One region of the Pectobacterium parmentieri genome, then DNA from elsewhere that is predicted to be linked to it. Evidence: riboswitches for the same ligand, from Rfam matches in the RefSeq annotation. Region 1 holds a riboswitch; each other region holds the start of a gene.
What was found. Region 1 has a riboswitch for thiamine pyrophosphate ahead of thiM (hydroxyethylthiazole kinase). Riboswitches for the same ligand answer to the same signal wherever they lie in the genome.
Positions count from the first base shown of each region.

Region 2: it holds a riboswitch for thiamine pyrophosphate, as region 1 does, so the genes downstream of both, thiB (thiamine ABC transporter substrate binding subunit) here and thiM (hydroxyethylthiazole kinase) in region 1, are expected to answer to the same signal.
Region 3: it holds a riboswitch for thiamine pyrophosphate, as region 1 does, so the genes downstream of both, thiC (phosphomethylpyrimidine synthase ThiC) here and thiM (hydroxyethylthiazole kinase) in region 1, are expected to answer to the same signal.

Region 1 covers NZ_CP015749.1:2,726,735-2,730,010, forward strand. Annotated here, with positions in the region: gene psiE (phosphate-starvation-inducible protein PsiE) at 1-73, opposite strand, end outside; gene thiD (bifunctional hydroxymethylpyrimidine kinase/phosphomethylpyrimidine kinase) at 290-1,093, opposite strand; gene thiM (hydroxyethylthiazole kinase) at 1,090-1,884, opposite strand; TPP riboswitch at 1,922-2,018, opposite strand; partial or broken gene A8F97_RS24910 (transposase) at 2,315-2,434, shown strand; gene A8F97_RS12385 (hypothetical protein) at 2,892-3,276, opposite strand, start outside.
Region 2 covers NZ_CP015749.1:4,939,826-4,943,101, reverse strand. Annotated here, with positions in the region: gene A8F97_RS22490 (aromatic alcohol reductase) at 1-339, opposite strand, end outside; gene A8F97_RS22485 (LysR family transcriptional regulator) at 625-1,530, shown strand; TPP riboswitch at 1,684-1,780, shown strand; gene thiB (thiamine ABC transporter substrate binding subunit) at 1,861-2,844, shown strand; gene thiP (thiamine/thiamine pyrophosphate ABC transporter permease ThiP) at 2,820-3,276, shown strand, end outside.
Region 3 covers NZ_CP015749.1:3,806,388-3,809,663, reverse strand. Annotated here, with positions in the region: gene thiC (phosphomethylpyrimidine synthase ThiC) at 1-1,540, opposite strand, end outside; TPP riboswitch at 1,654-1,791, opposite strand; gene A8F97_RS17285 (Rsd/AlgQ family anti-sigma factor) at 1,914-2,375, opposite strand; gene nudC (NAD(+) diphosphatase) at 2,484-3,266, shown strand.

The sequences.
Region 1 (3,276 bases):
GCGCCAGCAGACCGATATTGAGTATCGTCTGAAGCGCCTTGGCAGCCATTGCACTACGAGCAGAACCTGCCATATGTTATCCCCACATCCTATTTCACATTAACACCAAGATTTCACAGCAAAGTAACCGGACACACCCGTACTGTCACGCCGAAATACGCTTAATTTAGTTTGAAATTACTGACAAAGATGTCGCACAAAGTACAAGTCGATTTACTTATCCCCGTCATACTTCAAGCGGCGTGCGCGTTGACTTCACGCCACTCGAATTATTTAGGGTACGCAATATTTACCACCAGCGATGGAAGTGATGAACGGGGCCGATCCCGTGCCCGACCTCCAGCGTGTCGGCCTGCTGTAGCGCCTGCTGTAAATAGTCCTTAGCGACCTTAACCGTCTCTCCCCAGCTATCGTGACGCGGTCGCAGCGCCGCCAGCGCGGCAGACAACGTACAGCCCGTACCATGCGTGTGACGCGTATCCACGCGCGGCGAACTAAAGCGCTGCGGGTCGGCCTGTCGGCTGAACAGCCAGTCTGGGCTTTCCGCTTCACTGAGGTGACCACCTTTCATTAACACCGCCTGACAGCCCATCGCCAGCAGTGCTTCCCCCTGTTCACGCATGTCCAGTTCATTGGTGGCAGGTGACGTATTCAGCAATGCGGCGGCTTCTGGCAGGTTGGGCGTAATCAAGGAAACCAGCGGCAACAGCTCACGGCGGATCGACTCCACCGCTTCAGGCGCGAGCAGCGGATCGCCGCTTTTCGCCAGCATCACGGTGTCTAGCACCACAAAAGGAACCGTGTAATGACGCAGACGCTCGGCAACCGTTTCAACAATATCGGCCTGCGCCAGCATCCCAATCTTGGCGCTGTCGATACGCACATCGCTCAACACGGAATCTAACTGCGCTGCGACAAAATCCGGCTCAATTCGGTAGACAGACTGCACGCCGCGTGTGTTCTGCGCCACTAGCGCGGTAATGACCGAGGTGCCATAAGCCCCCAGGGCTGAAAACGCTTTTAAATCCGCCTGAATCCCCGCACCGCCACTCGGATCGGTACCCGCAATCGTCAACGCATTGATACGTTTCATGCCAGATCCTCCGCACGCAAGGTATAGAGTCGATCAAGGAAGTTGGGAATAAAACTCCCCGTACCTTGCGACGCCAAGGCCGCCTGTTGCCCTACTAATGCCATGACATAGCACGCCGCCGCCACGTGGGATAAGCGATCACCTTCCAGAGAAGCAAATCCCGCAACCACCGCCGACAGCGCGCAGCCCGTACCGACCACGCGTGTCATCATGCTATCGCCGCCGGCTACCGCCATATCGCGCTCACCGTCCGTGACATAATCCACTGCTCCGGTCACGGCCACAATCGTCCCCACCTGCCGGGCCAATTCGCGCGCAGCAGGGAGAGCCACCAGCGAATCATCGGTGCTATCCACGCCCCTCCCCTGCGCGGCCAACCCAGCAAGCGCCATGATTTCGGACGCATTGCCGCGAATCGCCGCCGGTTTCCACGTCAGCAATTCCTGGCAAAATTCAGTACGGAAAGTTAAACCACCTACGGCAACGGGATCGAGCACCCACGGCGTACCCGCCTGATACGCGCTGCTTACGGCTGCACGCATCGCCTCGGCACGCGTGCGTTCCAACGTACCAACATTAATCAGTAACGCATCTGCCATCACGCTGAACTGCGCGGCTTCATCAGGATCGACCACCATAGCGGGCGAAGCATTCAACGCCAACAACACATTAGCAGTAAAAGATTGCACTACATCGTTGGTCAAACAGTGTACCAGCGGTGAAGCAGAACGAAATTGAGTGAGTGAGGTTGCTGCCTGAGCGGCAGAAAAGTCGGTGGGTTGCGTGTTCATAGGTCTCCCAACCGGCGTGGAAGAAAGCGGTAACCGGTGGGGAATACCGTGACTTCCCTACGCTGGCATTATCCAGATCAGGTGGTACGGGTATTTCTCAGCCTTCACAAAGAAGGGCACCCCGAGTCATTTACTACGCTTCGCAGCATAAGTAAGTGACCCCCGTAAAGCAAGCGCCAGTTCGTCCCGTTCCACCACCGATAAAAATGAAAAACTACAGTCCGCGCTGACATAGAGAAAAACGCCATCCCCCTTTAGATTGGTTAATCAACCCCATACTGAGGATCAGAGATGGGATGGTCGACGCCGAGATTGATCCGGTAATCAATACAATTTGGCTAAGCAGATAAGTTAACAAAACGGGGATACACTCCGGCTGGAAAATATTCCGGGTATCGGTCCGCTACGTGCATCAATCCTGACTGTCGCATTGAATGAAGGCACCGATTTTCATAATGGACGATACTTTGCCAGTTATTTGGTCCTGGTTTCGAAGGAGCACAATAGCGGCGGAAAAGTCAGGCTTCTCGGGATAACAAAACGTGGAGACGGTTATCTACGTGGGCTGCTTATCCATGGATCCCGCTCAGTGGTTTACCGGGTAATGAACCGCCGGGAAGATCGAAGCGGCAGTCTCCAGCGATGGCTGAAAGGTATCATTGTCCGCAGCGGCGTGAATAAAGCCGTAGTCGCGCTGGCGAACTAAAATGCCCGGGTGGCTTGGGCTCCGGTAAACCAGAGAACGGATTATATAGCTAAGTAATCAATTGATTTATAAGAAGTCCGAAGCGTTGATGAACTGGCAGGTAGAACCGATTCTCTGTAAACCTGACAAATAACTCGGCCACAGCAGGCCCTTGCGATAATCAGGCCAGGGATTACGGATGTTCATCGAGGCTCACGAAGCCGAATATATGTGCGTGACGACTTTGTCAGAAAAAAACTGTCCGTGCTTGCATCGGCGAGGTGTCCATATAGCTATTTAGCTTTCACTTACCAACTCTATATTACTTGAATAGATCCTTAACAAATGAAATCTTCGGGTTGATAGCGATTAACTTATCAAGCAACGGATAAAACCATTCGGGTGCTTTCCATTGGTTAAAATCAGGATGATGGTTGATCGCCATCGGTGTTTTAAGTAACGGATGATCAATGTCAGGGGTACTTAAGCCATGTTTGGCACGGAAATTTTTAATGGCCTGATATTCGAATGGCCAGAGGAATTGATGATCTTCTGATATTTCATAACCTAATAAAGGAGACTCATTTTCTACAAGTTCTGAACGTGCAGACCATTTCAAGTGATTATCACAAAGAGCGGTGAGCCAGTCCGTTAATACTTTTCCATCCTTTGAATAAAGGGCTTCTCGGACAAAATTACTATAAAAT
Region 2 (3,276 bases), 2.2 Mb from region 1:
GGCAGCCAACACCGCTCTGGTTATTTTCATTTGAGTGCCCGGCCCTGCCACGAACCCCGAACAGTTCAATACCGTCTTATAATGCTTGAAAAGCTCCGTCAGAGCGTATTCATCAGAGGCCAGGTCGAACCCGATAACGTCAACCCCTAATGCACGGAGTTCGGTCAGTGTTGCCATACCCTGATCCGACGGACCGTTAACGGTGTCCGGCGAAACGAGTACCGTGACCGACAACGGCAAGGCTCGCGCACGCGGTGCGAGAGCACGCAATACCGCCATACCGAGCTGCCCTGCGCCAAGCACAAGAATATCTTTCAACGCTGTTCCGCTGTCATTCATGTCTTAATTCCTTCAAAATTTCAAATTATCGCCATCATAAGGAGTCGAGTGCGTTCCCGATGAATTCAGTGTGCTAACATGCCCTGGCCTATTCATACCTGTAACTTTCAGGAAATCCAGAGATCGGGGATTATGTTATACAAAAATGCACGCATGATAAGATTCGCTCAGACCACTTCATAATTTGAAAGAATCGAATAATAAAACACGCTAGCCGCTGTCACGGCAGATACGCTGTCTACACGGTCAGCAACGTTTCATCGCAAAATGGGGAGACATCATCGTATGGATCGGTTTCAGGCCATGGAAACATTCATTCGTGTGGTCGATGCGGGTAGTTTCAAAAAAGCGGCGGAAACCCTGCATGTTCTGCCATCCACCGTCACCCGCAGCATTAAAGAACTCGAATCACATCTCGGCGCTCGGTTACTTAACCGAACGACGCGAGCACTCAGTATTACGGATGTTGGCCTGCGCTATTACGACAGTTGCAAAGCGATCTTACGGGATGTGCACGCGGCGGAAAGCGTAACGGCACAGCAAAAGGAGGAACTACAGGGAACGATCAGAATCGGAGCGACACCTTCTCTGGTCAAAAATTTCCTTATCCCGGCACTGCCCGACTTCTGTGAACGTCATCCTGGAATAAGGCTAGACTTCCACCTGGGTGATGCCACCGTGGATATTGTCCAGCAGGGTATCGATTGTGTCATCAGAACCGGAGAACCACCATTATCACGACTGGTCGCACGACACCTCGGGGCGTTCCATTGGACTATCTGCGCTTCCCCACGCTATCTTGAACAACATGGATACCCCACAACGTTAGACTCGCTCAAAGATCATGTCGCAGTGGGCTATACCCACAGCCGGGCAGGTCGTTCAGTTAGCTGGGGGTTTCACGATGAAGCTCACACCGTAGCAATTCCGCTAGCAGGACAGATCAGCGTAAATGACACCGATGCCTATCTCGCCGCTGGCGTAGCGGGTCTGGGTCTACTACGCATTGCCAGCTATATGGTGCGCCAGCAACTCTCTGATGGACATCTTGTCCGGCTGCTTCCTGATCTCGAAGCACCGCTTGAACCTATTTTCATCCTCTACCCGCAAAGCCGCCACCTCTCGCCGGTTATCCGCGCTTTTATCGACTGGTGTACCGCGCTAATCGCGCAGGAGGCCATGAAATGGTAAATGCCAACAAATAGAACACAAAAGCCTTCACGTTAAGCGAAATTGTGCACCTACTACGGCCACACCACCGCGTCTGAATGGGCATACAAGCCTGGTTTGCGCAGCCGGAACGCTGAGAACCTTTCGCTGCCCGGCTTAACCCTTTACAATGAGGCGTTCTCAACGGGGTGCGGAAAATTTTTCGCTGAGAAGATACCCGTCGAACCTGATCCGGTTAATACCGGCGAAGGGATTTGAGAGTGTGGCTTATTGCTGCCTCGAAGTCCTTTGCCACCCTATGATTCTCAGGAGTGCAAAGTGTTAAATCAATTATTACACCGTTCAGCCATCGTGCTGAAAACCAGCCTGCCTTGTCTGTTACTGCTCTCAGCATCCGCTTTCGCCAAGCCCGCGCTTACCGTTTATACCTATGATTCATTCGCTTCAGAGTGGGGTCCAGGACCTGTCATCAAGACCGCGTTTGAAAAAGAGTGCGAGTGCGAGCTGAATTTCGTCGCGCTGGAGGATGGCGCATCGCTGCTGAACCGTCTGCGTATGGAAGGAAAAAACAGCAAAGCGGATATCATTCTGGGGCTGGACAACAACCTGTTGCAGGCTGCGGAGCAAACCGGCCTATTTACACCACACGGTCAGGACACCAGCACTGTTACGGTGCCAGGGGGGTGGAGCAATAAAACGTTCGTTCCTTACGACTATGGCTATTTCGCGTTTGTATATAACAAAAACACGCTGAAGAACCCGCCGAAAAGCCTGCATGAACTGCTGGACAGCAACGCACCGTGGAAAGTGATCTATCAGGACCCGCGCACCAGCACGCCGGGACTAGGTCTGCTACTGTGGATGCAGAAAGTGTACGGCGACGACGCGCCGCAAGCCTGGCAGAAGCTGGCGAAAAAAACCGTTACCGTGACCAAAGGCTGGAGCGAAGCCTACGGCCTGTTCCTTAAAGGGGAAGCGGATCTGGTGCTAAGCTATACCACATCACCGGCCTACCACATCATCGAAGAGAAGAAAGACAACTACGCAGCGGCCACTTTCAGCGAAGGACACTATCTGCAAATCGAAATCGCCGGGCAGTTGGCTTCCAGCAAAAATCCCGAGCTGGCAAAACGCTTTATGAAGTTCATCCTGAGCCCGACTTTCCAGCAGGCTATCCCTACTACCAACTGGATGTATCCGGCGGTGAAAACTGAACTGCCTGCGGGCTTCGCGACGCTTGCCGTACCTGAGAAAGCGATGCAGTTCAGCGCACAAGAAGTCGCCGACCAAAGGACGCAGTGGATTCAGGCATGGCAACGCGCCGTCAGCCACTGATCGGCGGACGTCTGTGGCCAGGGCTACTGGCCACCACGCTGTTAATTTCCGTTGCCGTACTGGCTTTTGGCGCACTGTGGATACAGGCGCCAGAAAGCCAGTGGCGCACGCTATGGCATGACAGCTATCTCTGGCATGTCATTCGGTTTACCTTCTGGCAGGCTTTTCTCTCCGCGCTATTTTCTACCGTTCCCGCGATCTTCCTCGCCAGAGCGCTGTACCGACGGCGCTTCCCCGGCCATCGCTGGCTGCTTCGCCTGTGCGCGATGACGCTGGTGCTGCCCGTGCTGGTGGCCGTTTTTGGCCTACTCAGCGTGTATGGCCGACAAGGCTGGCTGGCCTCTGCATTGGGCTGGTTTGACCTGAAATACACCTTTTCGCCTTACGGACTGCAGGGCATTCTGCTGGCACACGTCTTCTTCAATCTGCCGC
Region 3 (3,276 bases), 1.1 Mb from region 1:
CATCTTCTTTGTTCGGCAAACCGAGATGCTCTTTCGGCGTCACGTAGCAGAGCATTGCACAGCCGAACCAGCCGATCATGGCGGCACCGATACCAGAGGTAAAGTGATCGTAACCCGGTGCGATATCGGTGGTCAGCGGGCCGAGCGTATAGAATGGTGCTTCGTGGCAGTGCTCCAACTCTTCGGTCATGTTGCGGCGGATCATCTGCATCGGAACGTGGCCGGGGCCTTCGATCATCACCTGTACGTCGTATTCCCAGGCGATTTTGGTTAGCTCTCCCAGCGTATGCAGCTCGGCGAACTGAGCTTCGTCGTTGGCATCCTGAATGGAGCCTGGGCGTAACCCGTCACCCAGCGACAGCGCGACGTCATAAGCGGCGCAGATTTCACAAATTTCACGGAAGTGTTCGTACAGGAAGCTCTCTTTGTGATGCGACAGACACCACTTCGCCATGATGGAACCCCCGCGTGAGACGATGCCAGTCAGGCGTTTGGCCGTCAGCGGTACGTAGCGCAGCAGTACGCCCGCGTGGATAGTGAAATAGTCCACTCCTTGCTCAGCCTGCTCCAGCAGCGTATCGCGGAACATTTCCCAGTTCAGGTTTTCTGCCATGCCATTCACTTTTTCCAGTGCCTGATAGATCGGCACCGTCCCAATGGGCACCGGGCTGTTGCGCAGGATCCACTCGCGGGTTTCGTGAATATAGCGGCCAGTTGAGAGGTCCATCACTGTATCCGCACCCCAGCGGGTAGACCAGACCAGCTTTTCCACCTCTTCTTCGATGGAGGATGTCACCGCGGAATTACCGATATTGGCGTTCACCTTCACCAGAAAATTGCGCCCGATAATCATCGGCTCCGACTCGGGGTGGTTGATGTTTGAAGGAATAATGGCGCGCCCGGCGGCCACTTCCTGACGGACAAACTCCGGCGTGATGTTTTCCGGCAGGAGGGCACCGAAACTTTGCCCAGGATGCTGCTGGCGCAGCACTTCACCGCGAATGCGTTCGCGTCCCATATTTTCGCGAATGGCGATAAATTCCATTTCCGGGGTAATTATCCCCTGCCGTGCATAGTGAAGCTGGGTGACGCGTTTGCCCGCTTTGGCACGTAAAGGCCGTGGCAAATGCTCGAAGCGCAGATGATCCAGACCCGCATCTGCCAGACGTTGCTGGGTAAAATCGGAGCTAACGCCGGATAACGCTTCGGTGTCGTGACGCTCTGCAATCCAGTTGGCGCGTAGCTTCGCTAACCCAACGCGGACATCGGGTTGGGCTGCGGGATCGCCATACGGCCCTGACGTATCGTAAACCGGGATCGGCTCATTAGGTTCGTATTGGGGATTGTCTTTGCCGCCGCCGAGTAGCGTCGGGCTGAGCTGAATTTCACGCATCGGTACGGCGATGTCGTCGCGCGAGCCTGCAAGGTAAATGCGTTGGGAATTGGGAAAGGCGGTTCCCTGTAAGGTTTCAATAAACTGTTGGGCGGCGGCGCGTTGCTCACGGCGGCCTGATTTGGACAGCACTGGTTCTGTAGACATAGCAAGTTCCTGTAAGACGTAAAGGGAAGATTGCTTGTCTGGAGCCGGAGGGAGTAATAATGATATTGAGCATCAGAGCAGGTATATAGAAATACGCAGCCGTGAGCTTAATGAAGTGCATTACTCTTGTTCCCTTCGCAGGTATTAACCCGATCAGGTTCCGCGGATCCCGAATTAACGGTCTCAGCCTGTGCACTTATAGGTTCCGTAAAAACGAAACACAAGCACGCTAGGCACTCCGACAAGATTTGCCCGTCTGTTAGACGGGTCAATAAAACCCCTACACTGTATGACGGCAAAACGCGGATGTCAAAGCGTGCCGCTTTTGCCTGTACAGCGTGTGATGATGTTCTTAAATAACGACAAATGACGACTAGTTATCGTAAACCTGCGTAATCATGTTGTCTTCTAACGTAAAACGCTCTTCTAATGCTTCGCCGACGCTGGAAAGTGCCTGCTGGAATTCAAGACAGTTATCATCATCGATAGCGGCTGCCAGATGGCTATCGTAAAACGTCATGATTTGCTGTGTATTGTTTTGCAGGGCGAGGTCGAGTTGTGTGGAAAGCGCTAATACTTGTTCGCTGTGGGTCGCTGCTTCATGCAGCATCTTTTCGTATAAATGAAAGTGGCCGGTAGAAAGATAGTCCACCAGATTCTGGCAAAAATGATCCAATGCTTCTTCATCCAAAAGAGAAAGCGCTTCCTTGTTCGGCTTGATGCCAACCAGATGATAGTAAGCCACCAGAAGCTGCTTACGCGCTTGTAGCCATTGGTCGATTAACGCATTATTGCCACCAACGTATTCAGTCAGACTTTGTAGCTGGTTTAGCATTGTTGACTCCGTGAACGGTAAGAAATAACTGAAATCCCAGTTATAAAACTTATGTAATCACTCTGAATGTAAAATGCCAGTGAAGTGGCAATGGAGCAATAAAAAGATATGGAACAGACGCTAAAAGGTGATGAAACCGGCTGGTGGATAGTTAGCGATGCGATACAAATTTGGCTTCCCCAAGGGGAATTGCCACGCGGAACGGCTATAGAGTGGTCGTTGCAAGGGAAAGTGGCTCGCCAGATTGGCGAATGGCAAGGGCAGCCTGCCTGGCTGGTGTGCCAGGGGCGGGATACGGGTATGGCGTCCGTTCGCCAATTGCTCGATCAAGACGTGGGCTTATTCCAACTGGCGGGGCGAGGCGTGCAGTTGGCTGAATTCTATCGCTCCCATCGTTTTTGCGGTTACTGTGGCCATGAAATGGTGCAGAGCAAAACGGAGTTGGCGTGCTTATGCGGCCACTGCAAAGAACGTTATTATCCGCAGATCGCCCCCTGCATCATTGTCGCGATTCGCCGTGGCAAGGAGATTTTGCTGGCGCAGCACAATCGGCATCGCGGAAACATGTACACCGTGCTGGCTGGATTTGTAGAAGTGGGCGAAACGCTAGAACAGACGGTCGTGCGTGAGGTGATGGAAGAGAGCCAAATTCAGATAAAAAACCTGCGTTATGTAAGTTCGCAGCCTTGGCCATTCCCTCATTCACTGATGATGGCGTTTGTGGCGGATTATGCGGGGGGAGAAATCAAGCACGATCCGAAAGAGCTGCGTGACGCGGGTTGGTTCCGCTATGACCAACTCCCACAGTTGCCTCCGCTGGGCACCGTGGCCCGTCGACTTATCGAGGATACCGTGGTGTTGTGCCGCGCTTATCACGAGAACGAAGGCTGACGTGGTACTA